3 regions of the Psychrobacillus sp. FSL K6-4046 genome follow, and region 1 is predicted to be linked to each of the others. Evidence: riboswitches for the same ligand, from Rfam matches in the RefSeq annotation. Region 1 holds a riboswitch; each other region holds the start of a gene.
What was found. Region 1 has a riboswitch for cobalamin ahead of MKY09_RS18825 (hypothetical protein). Riboswitches for the same ligand answer to the same signal wherever they lie in the genome.

Region 1 (6,142 bases):
GTATTCCATACCGGCTTCCTTCATTGTTTGTTGAATATTTTCTACTCCAACTAAATCTATTAAAAGATTCGTAGCTGTATTGTCACTTTGAATAATCATCAGAAGCATGATATCTAGTAATGGTAGTGAAGTTCCTGGAGTTAAATGCTGGAGGACTCCGGACCCTCCCACATACTCATCTTTTTCCAATCTGACTAAATCGGTCAGGGACAATTGTTGACGTTCTACTGCCTGAAAAACTGCTGTCATTATTGGTACCTTAATGACACTAGCTGCATAAAACAGCTCTTGCTCATTGTGTTCCCACTTCTCTCCCGTATTCAAATCCTCTAATACAATCCCCCATGTCCCTTTGGAAGGTTTAATCAACTTTTGAACTTTACCTATTAGCTCCTCCACTATCCATCCTCCTCTAGTCATTCTCTTTGTTTTATTATAGACTATTATAAGATTTATTTTTAGAAAATTCGAATTTATGGAGAGCATGTGCATGACACAACTTTTTCTATTACAAAAAGTCATTGATTATATAGACGAACATATTAAAGATGATATAAATACCGAAAGCCTTGCAAAGCTTATCAGCTATTCCCCTTTTCATTTTTCTCGTATTTTCCATCAGACTACTGGTTATACACCAATGGATTATGTGCAAAAAAGGAAGCTACAATTTGCCTTAGTTGACTTACTGAAGGAGAAAAGAATTATAGATATAGCATTAGAATATGGGTTTGAAACACATGCAGGCTTTACTAAATCATTTAAACGCTGCTTTGGGAGTCCCCCTAGCTTATATAAGATGCACTGCCCCATTTCGGTTCCACAAAGACTATGTTTAGAGAGCCTTATACAAAAGAAAACTGGGGGAGTAGTTCTTCAGCCTAAAATCATTTCTAAGCCCCCTTTTAGGGTAGCAGGTAAGACGTTTGAAACACGGATGGGAAATATAGCCTTTACGAGAGATGCCCCCGCCTTTTGGAATCAACGAATACTCTCTGAGGAATCCATTGAAACTACTCTATATAACCTCTTAACACCTAAAAAGCACGGAGAATATTGTTTTAATCTTAGTGCACCAGAGTCAGAAGATCATTTCACCTATTTATTTGCGGTGAATTTTGACGAGGGCACAACAGTACCTGAAGGAATCCTTAAATTTACCGTTAAGGCCACCACTTATGCAGTTTTCAAAACACCTCTTGTACCGGTAGAGCAATTTGTTTCCTCTATCAAAGGTACTTGGCAATATATTTTAGAAGACTGGCTACCTGATTCCCAATATGAAGTCGATGAAGACAGCTATGACTTTGAATATTATGATGAACACTGCCATGATTGGGAGTACGACAAAGTTTATATGGAGATTTACCTTCCTATTAAAGAAAAATGATAGAAACTTTAATTTAATAGATAAGCTACTGCTTTTTTCGAATTACCACTATTACCGCACCCCCTTCTTTAGAAGAGAACGGTAAAAAAATAGAACTGGACTTAAAATAAGCGCACTTACTATAATTGCAGTCTTAATAGTAAGGGTTGTGGCAATATACCCAATAACAGGTCCACCGCTTATTTGCCCAACTGCATCCACCTGCCCTTTTACAGAGAAAAATGTTGCCCGAGTAGAAGAGTCAGGTATGATTTTATTTAACCAAATGTCCTCTAATGGGGACATTACCTTCCGACTAACTTGGATTATTACATAGCAAATAAACAAACCAATAATATAGCTCGAAAATGCAAAGCCTATTAATGCTACCACTATACTGGAGCAACCAATAAAAAGAGCGATATATATTCGGTGCAATTCTTGATAAATCGTACTTTTATTTAAAAAGTGAAGCAACATATATGACAGCAGCACGACAACTAATTGAATTCCTCCAGTTAATAGCACCAGTCGTTCATTGGACAAGGTAGTTATTTTAGCCATTTCTAATAGATGAGGAAGCCACAGACGATCAAAACCTTCACTATAAAAACCTATAAACAGAGCGATTAGAAATAGCATACGAAGTATAAAGCTAGTTCTGGAGAAAAGAATGATTTTCTCCAAGTTCTCTTTCATTGTCTCCCATGCACCAATTCTTTCGCTTCTTTTCAAAGGTTTAAAATGATCCTCTTTCATAAATATTATTAGTAAAACAGCTAAACCAATCATACATAATCCTCCTACTATAATCGGTAGATGGATTAGGTACGAGCCGATTAATACGCTTAACGGAATGGCAACTAATTGGCCTAGGTTTCCAGCCTTAGCTCCTCTCATATATGCAGATGAGGCCTTTTCTTCTCCTATTTCATCAGCTATCCAGGCTTGCAATGACCCGCTAGTAAAGGTATACCCTATCCCCCATGCCACTTGAGCCAATAAAACCGTAATAAAAAAAGGAAACAAGCCTTCTAATAAAAAACCAACTCCTATTAGAAAGTAACCAATGATAACGGATAGCTTCCGGCTCTTTAAATCAGACATGATACCAGTTGGAATTTCAAAGAGAAATACGGTTAACTCCAACACAGTTCCCACTAAAACTAGTTGCAACGGATCCAGCTTAACAACGCTTACTTGATACAACAAACTGACTGTAAATATAAAAGTAAAAAATAATTGCGATAGAAAGCAAATATAAATATACAGCCGATATGGGTCCTTTAAACTACTCATTTACCTCACCTCTCCACTTGATTATAAAAAGAGAAGCAGTCTACGACTTATCCAAATTTGCTATATTGACTAACTTTTTTTATGTTATAGTGAAAGAACAATTAAATAATGTGTAGATTTAGGTGTTCTTTTAATTACAAAAGAACTTAAAAGGGAAGTTCGGTGAAAGACCGACGCTGTCCCGCAACTGTAAATGTGAGCAATACTTTATAAACCACTGTATGTATCGATACTACGGGAAGGAAGGTAACGCAATGACCATGAGCCAGGAGACCTGCCTATTTCAAGTACACACCACGACCCTACGAGGATAGGAGGTGCTAAGTGCAACTATGACAAGCAAAGCTTGAAAATACTGCCGTACGAAAAGACATACTAAAATCCACTGGAGTGAACAGACTCCTTATTTAATCGTGGTTTTTATTTGTTTCCTAGCGTACTGACTATTAAATCATACTAACCAAGCATCCTCTTTTATAAAAAAGAGGATGCTTTTTATGTTAAAAACGAAAGGATTTTGGAAATGAGAAAAGAGATTTTTATGGAGCAATTTAAGCAAGTATTAATGACAAACCAGGTTGCAAGTACCTCGATATCTCTACAGTCTACCTTTGAGGAAATGAAAAAAGAAATTGAGCTTAACTCAGTATGGAGTATAGAAGAAAGAAATCTTTTTCTTCACCACTTAAATGTTGCACACCGTCAGATTAAACAAGAGATTGCTGGAATAAAGCAGGAATAAATAAAATACATATGTCAGTCAATTTCATAAATAGAGCTTTACCGATTAACACGAACATTTTATCCGTATTGATTGTAGCGACAGACGGCGACTCCTACGGGATAAGTGAGACAGATAGACATCACAACCACGCGCGTAAGCGATGGGTGATGGCTTATCGCTCACCCCGCGGAAAGCATCCGTCAGAGCGGAAGCAATTATGCTTCTACACATATAAAAGCATATATAAATCATTGTTTTCTACTATTTGTTCGTGTTTTGCTTTTTAAATATGAATTATGAAATTGACACTTAAAATAATTAAAAAAGCGAACCAATGACGTTAGTCATTTGGTTCGCTAATTACTATAGATCTTGATAATCCCTTTGATATTTACCGCCATCTTTAACCTCTGAATGATACAAAGCCTTTAGAGCAAAGCTTTTTTCTAAATCATGCTCCTTCATTACTTCCTTCAATCTTTTAGCTAAATCAGGACTGAACTTAACAAGCTCTTCCATTTTAGATTTTGAATATTGCATTACATTACCTCCCCACTATCATTGTTTATACAGTATAGCACTTTGTATTAAAGACATACGAAAATTTCAGTTTAGGCTAATTAAAATTGGCTCACTCCAACTCCTAAAATAGACAATCACATTTTTTCCATTTTCGCATAAATTAATTTGACAATTCAAATAATATGAGTTAACCTATTGAACAAATGTTTCCTTAAGGAAAATAATTATCTCGCATGAAATTTATATTTTTTTATTCTAAAAGTTTCCCGCGGGAAATAATTTATAACAAAGGAAAAGGAGTGTAGTAAATGAAAAAAATATTTTTATTATTTTTTGCTATGGTTTTATTGGCTGGATGTAATGACAAAAACAATGGGAAGGCTGAAGTTGATAAGCCACTAGTAGTTACAACTACAGGTCAAGTTGCTGATGCCGTAAAGAGGATTGCCGGGGATATGGTAGAAGTTAAATCCTTGATGGGACCAGGAGTAGACCCGCATCTTTACAAGGCCACTCAAGGTGATTTACAAGTATTAGAGGACGCGGATATCATTTTTTACAATGGGCTAGAGCTTGAAGGAAAAATGAGTGATATTTTTGAGAAGATGAAAAAAGAGAAATCGGTAGTTGCCATTGGAGAAGTAGTTCCAAAGGAGAGAATTTTAAATGACGAAGCTCATCCTGAACTATTTGATCCCCATATTTGGTTTGATATAGATGTGTGGAAGATTGCAACTCAGGAAATCACCAAAACACTTACAAAAGAATTCTCTACTAACGAAGAGCAATTTAAGGAAAATGAAATTAAGTTTTTTCAAGAACTAGATGAGCTAAATGAATGGACGAAAGAACGTATTATTGAAATACCAAAGGAGCAGCGAGTGCTTGTTACTGCCCATGATGCATTTAACTACTTTGGTGAAAGTAATGGAATGGAAGTCAGAGGTTTACAAGGTCTTAGCACAGATGCCGAGTATGGATTAAAGGATATACAGAACGTCGTAAACTTCTTAGTAGAGCAAAATATTAAAGCAGTATTTATTGAATCCAGCGTTTCTGATAAAGCCATGAATGCTGTCATTGAAGGTGCAAAGGAAAAAGGACACACGATACAAATTGGAGGAGAGCTTTACTCGGATGCCATGGGTGCTGAAGGAACAGAGGAAGGAACTTATATAGGAATGTATAAGCATAATGTCAACACAATAGTTGATTCACTTAAATAGGAGGTAGCAAAATGAACGCATTACAGGTAAAGGATTTATCTGTAGCTTATGAGGAAAAGATAGTTTTAAGCGAAATTAACCTAACTATTCCCAAGGGACAGATTACTGGGATTGTTGGACCAAACGGAGCTGGTAAATCTACACTGATTAAAGCGGTGTTAAATCAGCTTCCCAATAAAACAGGTACCGTTTCTATATTAGAGCAACCACTTAATCCAAAAGATCTCCTTGTAGGGTATGTCCCTCAAAGAAATGCTGTAGATTGGGACTTCCCAACTAATGCTTTAGACGTTGTCTTAATGGGAAGATACGGTCATATTGGATCTATTAAAAGACCATCTGCTAAGGATAAGGAAATAGCTTTAAGCTGCTTAAAGAATGTGGGAATGGAAGCTTTCACAGATCGTTCCATCGGTCAACTATCTGGCGGACAACAACAGCGTGTCTTCCTCGCTAGGGCTCTCGCACAAGAAGCAGAGGTTTACTTTATGGATGAACCATTTGTGGGAGTAGATGCAGCCACAGAGCGAACTATTATTTCCATTTTAAAAAAGTTAAAATCTCAAGGAAAATCAGTCTTTGTAGTTCATCACGACCTCCAGACAGCAGCTGACTATTTTGATTGGATTGTTTTACTAAATCAAACAATTATAGCCTCAGGTCCTACCGTTCTTACGTTTACACCAGATAATCTGCAGGAAGCATATGGTGGTAAATTATTCTTCATGGACCAAGCAAGCTCGGGTAAAACTGCTGAAGAGGTGAAAAACTAATGTTGACAGGTAACCTTCTTTGGGTACTCGCAGGAGCTATTCTTTTAGGGATAGCAGCAGGTTTAAATGGAACGTTTGCCTTTCTCCAAAAGCAAAGCTTGGTCGGAGATGCTGCAGCGCATGCAGCACTCCCTGGCATTGCGCTTGCCTATCTTATTTTTGAAAAAAAAGATTTGCCTATTCTCATGTTAGGTGCTGCTATTACAGCTGCCCTTTCTGTTTATATGAT
Region 2 (6,142 bases), 210 kb from region 1:
AGCAATCTCCTTCGCTATTTGCAACAGAAAGCTCACGTGCAGAAGCTTGTCGAGATTTAATATTGTACGCACATGAACTTTGCAATGCACGCTATTTTCAGGAGGTATAGAAATGGAAATTAGAAGATTAATAGGTGATGATGCAGAGGCATATTGGCAGCTAAGGCTTGAGGCACTGCAAAATAACTCCGAAGCATTTGGTACTAGTTATGAAGAAGCTATTCAAAGAGAAAATCCAATTGAACGAGTAAGAAGCAATTTTCAAGTAAATGGGAATTATACGTTCGGTGCATTTGAGGGAGATAAATTAATCGGTATGGTTACTCTTTTACAGGAGAGTGGCTCAAAAATGAAGCATAGAGCAAATATATTTGCGATGTATGTTAGTCCGCACGGGAGAAGAAAAGGTGCCGGTAAGTCCTTAATGGAGCAGGCGATTAAACAGGCAAGAGAAACTAATGAAATTGAAAAGATTAATCTCTCCGTAGTATCTAGTAATGAGTCTGCAAAAAATTTATACCTGCAGCTAGGATTTAAAGTATTTGGAACAGAAGAAATGGCTTTAAAGGAAAGAGATGTTTATTACGAGGAACATCATATGACCCTTATATTAAAATAAAGGAGAGATAGTATGGAGGAAAAGACAAGTAAACAAAAGGATAATACCAAGCTGCCTATGATACAAACACCAATACGTTCTATTTTTGAAAAGTTTTCTAGAGAAAAGGATGCTTCTTTAATATACGGGGACCCAATTATTATGGACAATAAACGGATTCTGCCAGTAGCCAAAGTGAACTACTTCGTAGGTGGAGGAGGAGGCGGTGGATTTACAGACGAGCAAAATGCTAGTGGTCAAGGAGAAGGAGCAGGTGGTGTATTTTCGATTAAACCAGTTGGAGTTTATGAAATCACCGAGGAAAATGTAAAATTCAAGCCTATACTTCCGATTAATCAATTACTTACTGTGTTCTCCATTATCACCTTAGGTCTTGCCTTCCTATTAAAGAAAAGTCGAAAATAAGTTCTTTAAATAGCTTAATAGAAAAACGCTACCTTTTAAATTTAGTGGGTAGCGTTTTTTCTATTCTTTAACCATTGAACAAGCGTTAGCAATAGCATGGCAAAAATTGCGCCACTTGTATCTAATAGAACATCCTGAAAGAGTGCAGATCGTCCACTCGTAAAGGATTGATGGAATTCATCTGCTGCTCCTAGAAAAAAGGTAATCAGTATGGCCAACAGCTTTCTGTACTTTTTTTTCGGTAAAGCAATATAAATGGCTAATCCAATCAAACCAAAATAAAAAAAGTGCGTTCCTTTTCTGATTAAAAATTCAACAAATGCATAGTAGCCACGTTCCTCGACAGAGACATAAAATCCCCAATATGGAATATGAAATAAAGACAAAAAGGATTCCAATGGCTTGTTGGGAAGCCAGTTTTTAAGCACAGTCTCTAAAGACTGCTGCTCGGAAGTTTGACCCGAAGCAATAAATACAAAGAGAATTAAAAGTAATAGTGGGATATATTTTTTCATATAAAAACAGTAGCATAAACTGAACAAGAAACAAACTAATTACAAGTTTTAACACTAGATAACCATTTCTACCCCAAAATGATACGCTATGGTACACTTACGATAAGTGAATAATTTATTGCAGGGAAAAGGTGCTGACTTGTCAGCTTAATTGGGAATTCGGTGAAAAACCGAAGCTGTTTCCGCAACTGTAAATGCAGATGAAATAAGAAAAATACCACTGTTGACAAACGTCGATGGGAAGGTTCTTAGAGTAAAATGATGCATGAGCCAGGAGACCAGCCTTTTCTTGAACGTATAAATACTCTTCGGAAGTTAAGGGGTTGTACGGCACGTGTCTATTTTTTCGATTGAATTTATAAAACGATAAATAGTATTGCGCCGCCCTTTTTGGGGTGGCGTTTTTTGTGCTGTAAGAGGTCGAGTATTGTATTGCATATGTTCACATTTACTAGGAAGGGAGGGGAAAAGGTGAAAAAGGACATGCGTTATATTTGTTATCCGTTTATGAGAGAGAAGCCTTCTACAGTAGACTTTGAGATTCGAACGGACTCACTGACGACACGTATCGGCTTGGCTGCTTCTTTAACAAAAGTTATTCCAAGAGTATATGAGGACCTTATGTATTTGGCCCCGATGGCATACCACTTAAATGGGTCTGTCAGAGGGAAGCTCGCGATCCATGAAGAAGATTTACAAATCCTCAGCGATATGTACGATTCCTACGTAAGCGAAGTAGAAGGAAGAGTAGATATATTCGTACTTCCACAAGGTTCAACGGCTGCTTGTGAGTTGCACGTATGTCGAAGTGAAGCAAAAAAGTCGGTCAGAGCTTTACATAAAGTCTCTTTAGAAAGAGAAGTACCTGAGATTTTATTTGACTACACGCAGCTATTAGCAAATGTATTGTTTGCAATGGCGGTATATGTAAATAAGTATCATGGAGTTGACGAGATTCAATTTGTCAGTAAATCATATCCCATGAGAAAAAAGAAAGAATTGGGGGATTAACATATGAATAAACAATTAAGAAATTGGTTAGCGGTACTAATACTTTCTATCTTACTTGTAGGCTGCCAAGAGGCTGAAAAGAATACAGCTGTTGAAACAGATTCTGTACAAGAAGTAAAGGAATACACTGTAACGGACGATATGGGGAACGAAATTACATTTGAAGAAGTTCCCGACTCGGTTGTGTCTCTACAACCAAGCAACACAGAAATTCTATTTGCCCTTGGCGTGGGAGATAAAATAGTGGGAGCTACAGAGTATGATACCTATCCAGAAGAAGCACTGGAAATTGAAAGAATTTCCGATTCTATGAGCTTTAATGCAGAACGGATTTTAGAGATAAGCCCAGATGTAGTGATAGCGTATACCACCGGTTCTGAGGAAGAGCTTAAAGTGTTGGAAGATGCGGGTTTAGACGTTTTTGTCATTCAATCGGCACTGTCATTTGAAGACGTCTATGGTGATATTGAACAGTTGGCCGCAGTAATGGGAGTTGAGGATAAAGGAATAAACCTTGTTAACTCTATTAAAACTACTATTCAAAGTGTTGAGGACAAAGTATCGGGTGTAGCTAATCAGAAACAAGTTTATTTTGAGATAAGCCCCTCTCCTGAAATTTTTACAACTGGTAAAAATACGTTTCAACAAGAAGTTTTGAATAATGCTTCTGTTGTGAACATTTTTGGAGACCAAGAGGGATGGATTAAATTATCTGAGGAAGATGTCATTAAGAAAAATCCTCCGATTATCTTAACTACCGTAAATTATGTAGAAGATCCAATTGGTGAGATTAAGGCTCGTCCAGGCTGGAACCAGCTAGAGGCTGTACAAAACAACGCCATCTTCCAATTAGATTCGGACATAATGTCTCGCCCTGGTCCACGAATTGGTGAAGCTGTGGAACTAGTAGCCAAAACCGTTTATCCAGAATTATTTAAATAAAGTAAAGGATGGTCTCGTTTTGAGGAGGCCATCTTCTTTTATTTTAAAACAGGTACCTTTCAATGGATAATAGTGTTATGGTATAGTACTATTTAATGAATAGTACCGAGGAGGAGTTAGAAGTGACAGCAAACGTTTATATTGAGACATTAGAAAAACAGCTATATATTTTAAATGCTAAGGAGCGCCAAGCGGTTGTTCGAGATTTCCAAAAATATTTTTGTGACTTGTTAAGAGAGGGGAAATCCGAGCAAGCAATAATAGAATCATTAGGAGCACCATCGTATATAGCAAGGGAACTACTTAAGGCTTACTCCGAAGAGGAAATGATCGTAACAGAAGTGGCATATGAAAGTGCATATATATAAAATGCTACAAAGGCTAGTTACCCTTTGTAGCATGACTTCATTGACAAGTTTTAACTGGTTCATTGGGAATCCAAATTTTACAGTTTGAATCTGATAAATCCCCGTCTGTATAAACTTTCATCTCTGGTGTGTTGCCTATATCACTAACCCCTATCCCATCACACAAACTCCAAGAGGCCCTTTTATTTCTTCGTTATTTAAAGAAATAAAGAGCAACAAGCTTTTGTATAGATTCTTATAGACTGATATCTAGGAATGTATATTAACACATGCAAAAAGCCGCCTATTAGAATTTGGCGGCTTTTTGCATTAGATATTTTTTTTAGTTACTGTTTCTTTGTCTTCTATTTTAAATTCTTCTGCAACATCGTCTACTATATCTTTAGTTGAGCTTTTAAATTCTTTTAACGTCTCTCCAATTGCTCTACCCAATTGAGGTAATTTTTTCGGACCGAACACGATTAAAGCAATAATTAATATAATGATTAAACCTGGTATTCCGATATTTGGCATTATAATCTCTCCTATACTGTTTCTGTATATTCTCATGTGTTTTTTCAATAGTAGTTAATCATACATAAAATTGGTTGTTTTGTATCAATAACACATTATACTCCTACGTTTAAATTTGTAAATAATTTAGTGTTAAAAATAATCTAAGCGTTTTGAACTGGAAAAGTCTCTTCGTTATAAAAGTACCTTAATCCCTTCTGCAAAAATTTAATTATATAAATATAATCTTATCGTTTATTTATCCAGGAAATACTAATTAATTTATGCCCATAATACAAAGGTTTTTCTATTATTCTGCATTAATTATAAAAATTTAATGTTTTTTCAGAATAAAATTATATTTTTATAATCGAAATAAATATCTAGTTTTTAAGAAATAAAAGGAGTAGACTGTAAAACGGTTGTTTTGTATTTATAAAAATTACGTTTTCATAGTTGTGTGTACTATGTTAAAGGAGAATAAAAGTGACGCAATATAACTTAGAAGAATTAAAACTGTTGAATCAAGTAATTTTTGCTTTATTTATAGTAGCAGATTTAGCTCTTGGCCTCTTTTACTTTAATAATGAGTTTCCTTGGTTCGCGTTAATAGGTTCAAGTATCGGACTAGCTATAATTGTTCTTTGCTGGACTGGAAAAAAATATATATACTTTGTCTCATTTTTATTGGTTTATACGATCCTATTCTCATTAGTTTATAACTGGAATGCAGTTTTTCATTAATCAGAATATCTTTTAAGCCATTGTTTACCTAAATAAACAATAAGCTATTTATACTAATTTACATTGGAGGTCATATTATGTCAGAACAGGAAAACAAGACTACTTACTTAGATAAACGTTCATCTAGACGTACTTTTATCAAAAACTCTGGATTAACAGTTGGTGGAGTTGTATTAGGTGGAGCACTCGGTTCTTTACTAGGGAAAGACTCAACATCTAAAACTAATGAAACTGGGGTTCATTCAGCAACTACTAGTGTTAACTTCAACCAAGCACTTATGTATTTTGACAAAGCACAATTTGACACGATAGAAGCTGCAGCAGAGCAAATTTTTCCTAAAACTGAGGTAGGACCCGGGGCGAAAGAATTACTTGTTGCATATTATATTGATCACCAACTCGCAGGAAGCTTTGGCCTAAACTCAAAAGAATATATGACCGGTCCTTTCTTCCCTGCAGAAGCAGTTCCACAACAAGGGTACCAAACACATTTGAACCGTCAGCAAGTGTTTAATCTTGGAATTGCAGCTTTAAATACAGAGGCTGCAAAGAAATCCGATGATAAACCTAAATTTGCTAATTTAACAGAAGAACAACAAATCGAAATCTTAAAAGATTTTGAAGCTGATAAAGTTAAATTAAATGGAGCCGTTAGTTCCTCCTTTTTCTTCTCTTTACTTAGAAAAGTAACAATTGAAGGAGTATATGCTGACCCTATGTACGGCGGTAACAAAGATATGGCTGGTTGGAAAATGAAGAATTTCCCTGGACATCAATCAAGTTATACTAATGTATTAGAAAAAGATGAATTCGTGAAAATAGATCCTATGAGCTTAAACTCTCAGCATCAACACTAATCAGCACAAATAGAAAGGGTGAACAACTTTGGCAACTAAATTACCAAAAACAGATATAGTTTTAGTAGGGGTAGGCTGGGTAGGCGGTATTATTGCAGCAGAACTTACAAAAAAAGGATACAAAGTAGTAGGTATCGAACGTGGTAAAGAACGTTCAACTGAGGATTACTTTATGGCTCACGATGAACT
Region 3 (6,142 bases), 690 kb from region 1:
TATTCCAGTGAGGCAGCCTTGAACGAATATCATCTATTGTTGCTTTCCCCGCTACTGCATAGCCGAGTCGTAGCCCTGGAATTGCATACATCTTAGTCATTGAACGGACAACGATAACATTAGGAAAATCACTTAAATACGGAATAAAAGATTCCTGTTCCTCTATAAAATCTAAGAAAGCCTCATCCAATACTAAATCACAATCATGCCTTTTTGCAGCAGTCGCTATCTGTATGATTTCCTCTAAGGGTACCAGATAGCCTGTAGGATTATTTGGTCTGCATATATACAGAACATCTGCGTTTTCTACGGCACTAAGCACCTCATTCATCGGCAGCGAACTTATTGCTATAATCTCCTTGATTACTACCCCATATGGTCTGATCGTAGCCTCGTATTCAGAGAATGTCGGATGAATTATCACTACTTTTTTATGCTGATAGCGAATGGCAATGCTTGCAAATATCTCAGCTGCACCATTGCCAATGAGTATTTGTTTTAAACTCACATCATGATACATTGCAGCCGCGCTTAAGAATGGCTCTCCATAGGGATCTGGGTATTTCGTTATTAGATTTGCATAGGATTCCCACTGCTCCCTCACAAAATTGGGGGGACCTAGTGGATTCACATTTTCGCTAAAATCAATGACCATCTCAGGTATTGGAATGTTTAGACGTTGATATAATTGGTGAGCATTTGCTCCGTGGCTAGGTAACGACAAGTATTAAACCTCCTATCCCCGTCATTCCAAGCCAGAAAAGAAAGACGGCTGTGTGTAAATGGGAAATCGCTCCTAATATATGTCTCGCACTTAAAGGAACCTTACGAATTCCCATCAATGCACGATTGGAAGCGACTCCTTTATATGTATTTCTTCCGCCTAACTGTATGCCTAATTGATAGGCAGTGGCTGCTTCTAAAAAGCCACTATTGGGACTCGGATGCTTCTTAGCATCCATCCACCAGCCCTTCATTCTCTCCTTCAAGGGAATGGCTGCTTCCTTTCTTCCTCCCAGCATAATGGCCAACCCAGTTAATCGACTCGGGATATAATTCGCAACATCATCTAACTTTGCTGCTGTATAACCAAACTCCTCGAACTGTTCATTTTTATAGCCAACCATGGAATCTAAAGTATTGATTGCTTTATATGCCCACAGACCAGGAGCGCCAAATAAGAAGGCAAAAAATAGAGGTGCAGTAACTCCATCACTTATATTCTCAGAGACGGTTTCTACTACCCCTCTAGTTATTTCCTCCTCGTCCAAATATTCCGTGTCTCTTCCTACAATCCATGAAAGCTTAACCCTTGCATTAGGTAAATCCCCCTCTATCAAAGGCTTGTATACATCCATTGCAGCGTTCTTCAAGCTTTTTTGGGCGAGGCCAGAAGCAATAAGTATACTTTCTAGCGCAATTCCTAAAACAATTTGAATAGAATAAGCAACGGTTACAAGCACTAGAGCAACGCTAAATGATATGCCCACTATAACTAGGACTAGGATCAGCCCTTTAAGCTTCCTCTTACTACCTTTGTTTAATTGCTTGGTTAGCCATGAAATAAGCGTACCGATCCAACGGACTGGATGAGGCCAATTAGGAGGATCTCCTATTAATCGATCTAGCAGAAGACCAATTGCTATTGCTATCATATGAGATGCCATCTTACACCCATCCCTTTGCCTTTTTGTATATCTGAATAGCCTCCACTGTACATTCAAATACACCTTGCCCAATCTTTTTACCGATCTCTGTTATAGGACCTGCGTATTCAATAGGAGTGCCTTTTTGTGTAGCAGCAATTAGGACGCTATCTGTCGAGGTACCGGTCGCAAGTGTACCAGTTCTTGAATCCCTCACTTGTTCATGAGCCATCGCTTTCGTTTTAGCCTCCGTTGCAGTGATAACTGATTGAATAAATGCCTCCTCTGCTAGCTCACCATTAATAACAATCCATGTATTGATCGTACCTACAGAAGGAAACATTTCAACCTCATGCGCTCTAGAGACATCCACTGCATTTCCAACCCCCGCAGTTACCATTACGACTAGATTACCAAGAGGTGTTTTGTACTCTTTTATGATAGCGTCCGTAGTTTTGACCGCTGTCATCATACCTACCGTATCTGCCTCTGATAATCCTTCGGTAGCAAGGTATTCTATCATTTCCTCCTGAACGTTATCACAATGGTAGCTCGCATCCACTCTTCGATTGACAAAGTTTCTATACCAGCCACTTCCTGCATTAATGACTGCAGATGACCACGTCTTTAATTGATTTTCTGCTCGGAAGAGAACATAATCATCCGTTACTTGAAAATTGGACACTGTAATTGGTTTATCGTCTTGTTTTTCCTTTACGTCTGGCAAAATGGTTATTTGTGGTTTAGGACGTTCTGGATGAGGACTAGTGCTAACTCTGGCTTCATAAACCGTTTCCACTAAACTCTTTTTTACTACCTCATGCGGTTCTCCAATTACTTTAATCCTCCCTTGGTCCATCAATAAAAGCCTGTCACAGTAAAGCGATGCAAGGTTAATATCATGAAAAATGCTTATAACCGTAATACCATTCTCAATTGCTTGTGTCTTAATCGTATCTAGAAGTTGTTTTTGATGAGCAATATCCAAGTGATTGGTCGGCTCATCTAACAGCAATATGGGAGCCTGCTGAGCCAATGCCTGTGCTACAAACACCCGCTGCTGTTCTCCTCCTGATAGAAGCTCTAGTAAATGCTTTTCATATTTGTCGATAGCAGTTAGCCTCATTGCTTCCTGTGTCGCTACCTCGTCCTCTTGCGACCATGTTGAAAACCAGCCCGACTGGTGAGGGTAACGACCGAGTGAAACCGTATCTCGAACGGTATGTGAAAAAGCTTGATTGTGCAGCTGCGGCAAAACGGCCAGCCTTTTCGCAAGCTCCTTTGAGGAATAGGATTTTAGTTGCTTACCTTCAATCATTACTTCTCCTGATGCAGGGGTAAGTATGCCACTCATCAATTTTAAAAGGGTAGATTTCCCGCTGCCATTTGGACCTAATATTCCTAGCATCTCTCCTTTAGATACCTGGAAGGATACGTCATGCACGACTAGTTTTTGATTGTAACCACCAGAAATGTTTTTGATCTCTAGCATGCTATGCAGCTCCTTTTTTACGTTGTCGGAAGAAGATAAATGCAAATACTGGTGCGCCAATAAAGGCAGTGATGACACCTATTGGAAGCTCTGTTGGAGATATAATGGTACGTGACACAAGATCACAAATGATTAATAACGAAGCTCCGTTTATGAAGCTTAAGGGAAGTACATGCCTGTTATCGGAGCCAAATAGCAGCCTCGTCATATGAGGAACAACCAACCCCACGAATCCAATCGTACCGGATACAGCTACAGCCGTCCCAGTAAGCATAGACCCACCTATTAGTATCATCATTTTACGTTTCTTCACTTCCACACCTAAATGCTGTGCTCGTTCTTCTCCAAACAGCATTGCATTTAGCTCCCTACGGTTTAACCATAATAAAAGTGAACCAATTATTATAAAAGGTAATGCCATTTGAACATAGCTCCAGCCACGCATAGAGACGCTTCCAAGGAGCCAACCAATTATTTGCCTTAGCTCTTCCCCTGTTAATGCAATCATTAAGGAAATAACAGAGCCGAGAAACGAGCTAAAGATAATACCTGTTAAAATAATCGTTTCCATTTTCATCGCTCGATCAACAAGCTTCGCGAAGGTGATTACGGTGAGCATCGTTGCAAGAGCTCCTAACATACTGAAAACAGGCAAGGTGAACATTCCTAAAAAAGGTACTGATATTCCAAAAAAGAGTGTAGTCACTGCACCAACCGATGCTCCGGACGACACTCCCAATGTATAAGGATCGGCTAGCGGATTTTTAAGCAGACTTTGAAAAGCTGCTCCCGCTATTGCCAGGGATGCTCCGACTAATCCTGCGAGTATAACTCGCGGCATGCGAATCTTCCAGACGATATTTGTTGCAATCGCATCTGTACCCGTATCCCATAAAGTACTGATCGGTACCTTTACAGATCCGACCGACACACCTAGCCAAATGGCTACGATTAACGTAGCCAGTGACAAGGTATAACCGATCATTGATTTACTCACTAAATGCCTCCGGATAAATAGCCTTAGCCACTTCCTCTAGGCCTTCTACTAAACGTGGACCTGGACGACTCGTTGCATCCTCATCCACTTGTACCACCTCATCGTTTTGAATGGCAGTCACTGTGTCAAAGCCATCACGCTGCTTCACCTTTTCTACAATTCCTTCCACGTAGTCATAGGTGATTAACATTACATCTGGGTTACGGCTTACTATTTCCTCTGGGTTAACTTGAAACCAGCCATCTTGATCAGCCATAATGTTTTCTGCATTGACCATCGTTAAAATTTCTTGCATAAATGTCCCATTACCAGGAGTATAGATTTCTGGTACATCGGAAGTTTCTACGAATACTGTTTTCTTTGTCTCTACTTTTGCAACTTTTTCTTGAATTTCGTCAACCTTTGCCTTCATATCCTCTATAACGGCTTGTGCTTCCTCATATTTCCCCGTTGCTCGGCCAATTTGTTCAATAGTTGTATAGGTTAAGTTAAAATCCTTTGCATCCTGTACCACAAATACCTTTACACCAGCATCTCGAAGCTGCTGTAATCCTGCCTCTGCCATTGAAACAATGGATTCATGAGCGAATACAATATCCGGACTTAAAGAGATAATTTTTTCAATGTTAAATTCCATCCCGCCAATTTTTTCTTTATCTAACGCTTCCTTTGGATAGCTTTCGTAATCATTAACACCGATAATTTCCTCATTTAGTCCCAAAGCAAATAGAATCTCCGTGTTACTTGGAATCATGGATACGATTGATTTCGGAGCTTCCTCTAGCGTAATTTCTTGTCCTACTGCATCCGTCAGTGTAAGTGGGAATGCCGTTTCTGAGTTACCAATTTCCTGGCTACTTTCTTTTTCTGTTGGAAGTGTCTCTTGCTCATTACAACCACCTAAAATCAGCAAGGTCATTCCAATAATTAACCACAGTTTCTTCATCCTTTATTCCTCCTAAATATAGACAACAAAAAATCCCCCATCCTAGGATGAGAGATAGATAGGTATAAATCAGCCACGAAAAACCGAAAGCGGACCTACACCAGACCTATCCGCGTAGGTAATGGGTGTGTACGTAAAGGCAGGTTTTCTGGCTTATGATGCATATGCATCACTTACAGTGGCGGGACCGCGCTGGACTTTAACCAGCTTCCCTTTTAACTCTAGTAACCGATAACTAGAGCACCTTTAAGCAAATGTTATTCTATTGTTTCTTGCATTTATTATACCTTATATTTAGATGTTGTCGAGTTGAAGTCGGTATTTGAAAAAGCATACATTTTATACATTTCAACAATACGAACGATTAATAAAGAATATTGAAGTTTATATGCTTTTAAATGTGGAAAGTAGAATTGATTTCCGCTCTGGCGGACGCTTTCCGCGAGGGGAGCGATAAGCCCTCACCCATCGCTAACGCGCGTGGTTGTGATGTCTTATCTGTCTCCTTCCTCCCGCTGGAGTCGCCTCCTGCCACTTCAATCAATAATTAGAAAAGGTTCATGGTTGATTGGTAAAGACTTCTTTATAATATATAAAACACGACAACTTTAACCTTAAAAAAGCTTAATATAGTAGTTTTTCATCGCGATTTCTTGTTTTCATCATTTTTTTTATCAATCGTTTCTCTTACTTCTTTTAGTATTTTTTTCGTTGCTTTTGATTGTTCTCGTGCCGTTTTCAGGATATTTGGTTTATTTTCTTCTTTCCATCCAGTCAAAGAACACCCTCTCTTAGTTGTGTGCAACTGAAATTCGCTCCATCTTCTTAATATATCTAAAAACAAAGGGAATAATTGAATCAAAACATTTTGAGATAAATAATAATATAAAAAAACTTTTACTGAAATGAGCTTTAATCCATTACTACTTTTTTTACCTGCTATTAATAAAAATCACAGTACACAATCCACTCTTGTTTGTCTTGATTATAGAAAAAATAGAAGCTACCACTGTCTACTATGTTGAATTGTGCTTTCGCATCAGAGCTTATTTGTAAGACAA

Region 2: it holds a riboswitch for cobalamin, as region 1 does, so the genes downstream of both, MKY09_RS17670 (hypothetical protein) here and MKY09_RS18825 (hypothetical protein) in region 1, are expected to answer to the same signal.
Region 3: it holds a riboswitch for cobalamin, as region 1 does, so the genes downstream of both, MKY09_RS03015 (ABC transporter substrate-binding protein) here and MKY09_RS18825 (hypothetical protein) in region 1, are expected to answer to the same signal.

The regions. Positions count from the first base shown of each region.
Region 1 covers NZ_CP152020.1:3,805,987-3,812,128, forward strand. Annotated here, with positions in the region: gene MKY09_RS18810 (serine hydrolase) at 1-399, opposite strand, end outside; gene MKY09_RS18815 (AraC family transcriptional regulator) at 491-1,390, shown strand; gene MKY09_RS18820 (MFS transporter) at 1,442-2,668, opposite strand; cobalamin riboswitch at 2,772-2,965, shown strand; gene MKY09_RS18825 (hypothetical protein) at 3,192-3,410, shown strand; gene MKY09_RS18830 (hypothetical protein) at 3,756-3,932, opposite strand; gene MKY09_RS18835 (zinc ABC transporter substrate-binding protein) at 4,223-5,140, shown strand; gene MKY09_RS18840 (metal ABC transporter ATP-binding protein) at 5,152-5,913, shown strand; gene MKY09_RS18845 (metal ABC transporter permease) at 5,913-6,142, shown strand, end outside.
Region 2 covers NZ_CP152020.1:3,591,160-3,597,301, reverse strand. Annotated here, with positions in the region: gene MKY09_RS17690 (aminoglycoside adenylyltransferase domain-containing protein) at 1-110, shown strand, start outside; gene MKY09_RS17685 (GNAT family N-acetyltransferase) at 113-619, shown strand; gene MKY09_RS17680 (spore germination protein GerW family protein) at 632-1,024, shown strand; gene MKY09_RS17675 (VanZ family protein) at 1,066-1,539, opposite strand; cobalamin riboswitch at 1,652-1,841, shown strand; gene MKY09_RS17670 (hypothetical protein) at 2,011-2,550, shown strand; gene MKY09_RS17665 (ABC transporter substrate-binding protein) at 2,554-3,492, shown strand; gene MKY09_RS17660 (DUF1700 domain-containing protein) at 3,615-3,860, shown strand; gene tatA (twin-arginine translocase TatA/TatE family subunit) at 4,170-4,376, opposite strand; gene MKY09_RS17650 (hypothetical protein) at 4,839-5,096, shown strand; gene MKY09_RS17645 (gluconate 2-dehydrogenase subunit 3 family protein) at 5,174-5,953, shown strand; gene MKY09_RS17640 (GMC family oxidoreductase) at 5,982-6,142, shown strand, end outside.
Region 3 covers NZ_CP152020.1:610,330-616,471, reverse strand. Annotated here, with positions in the region: gene MKY09_RS03035 (aminotransferase class I/II-fold pyridoxal phosphate-dependent enzyme) at 1-724, opposite strand, end outside; gene cbiB (adenosylcobinamide-phosphate synthase CbiB) at 711-1,667, opposite strand; gene MKY09_RS03025 (heme ABC transporter ATP-binding protein) at 1,669-3,138, opposite strand; gene MKY09_RS03020 (iron ABC transporter permease) at 3,140-4,135, opposite strand; gene MKY09_RS03015 (ABC transporter substrate-binding protein) at 4,128-5,081, opposite strand; cobalamin riboswitch at 5,202-5,344, opposite strand; gene MKY09_RS03010 (hypothetical protein) at 5,722-5,859, opposite strand; gene MKY09_RS03005 (DUF1963 domain-containing protein) at 6,024-6,142, opposite strand, start outside.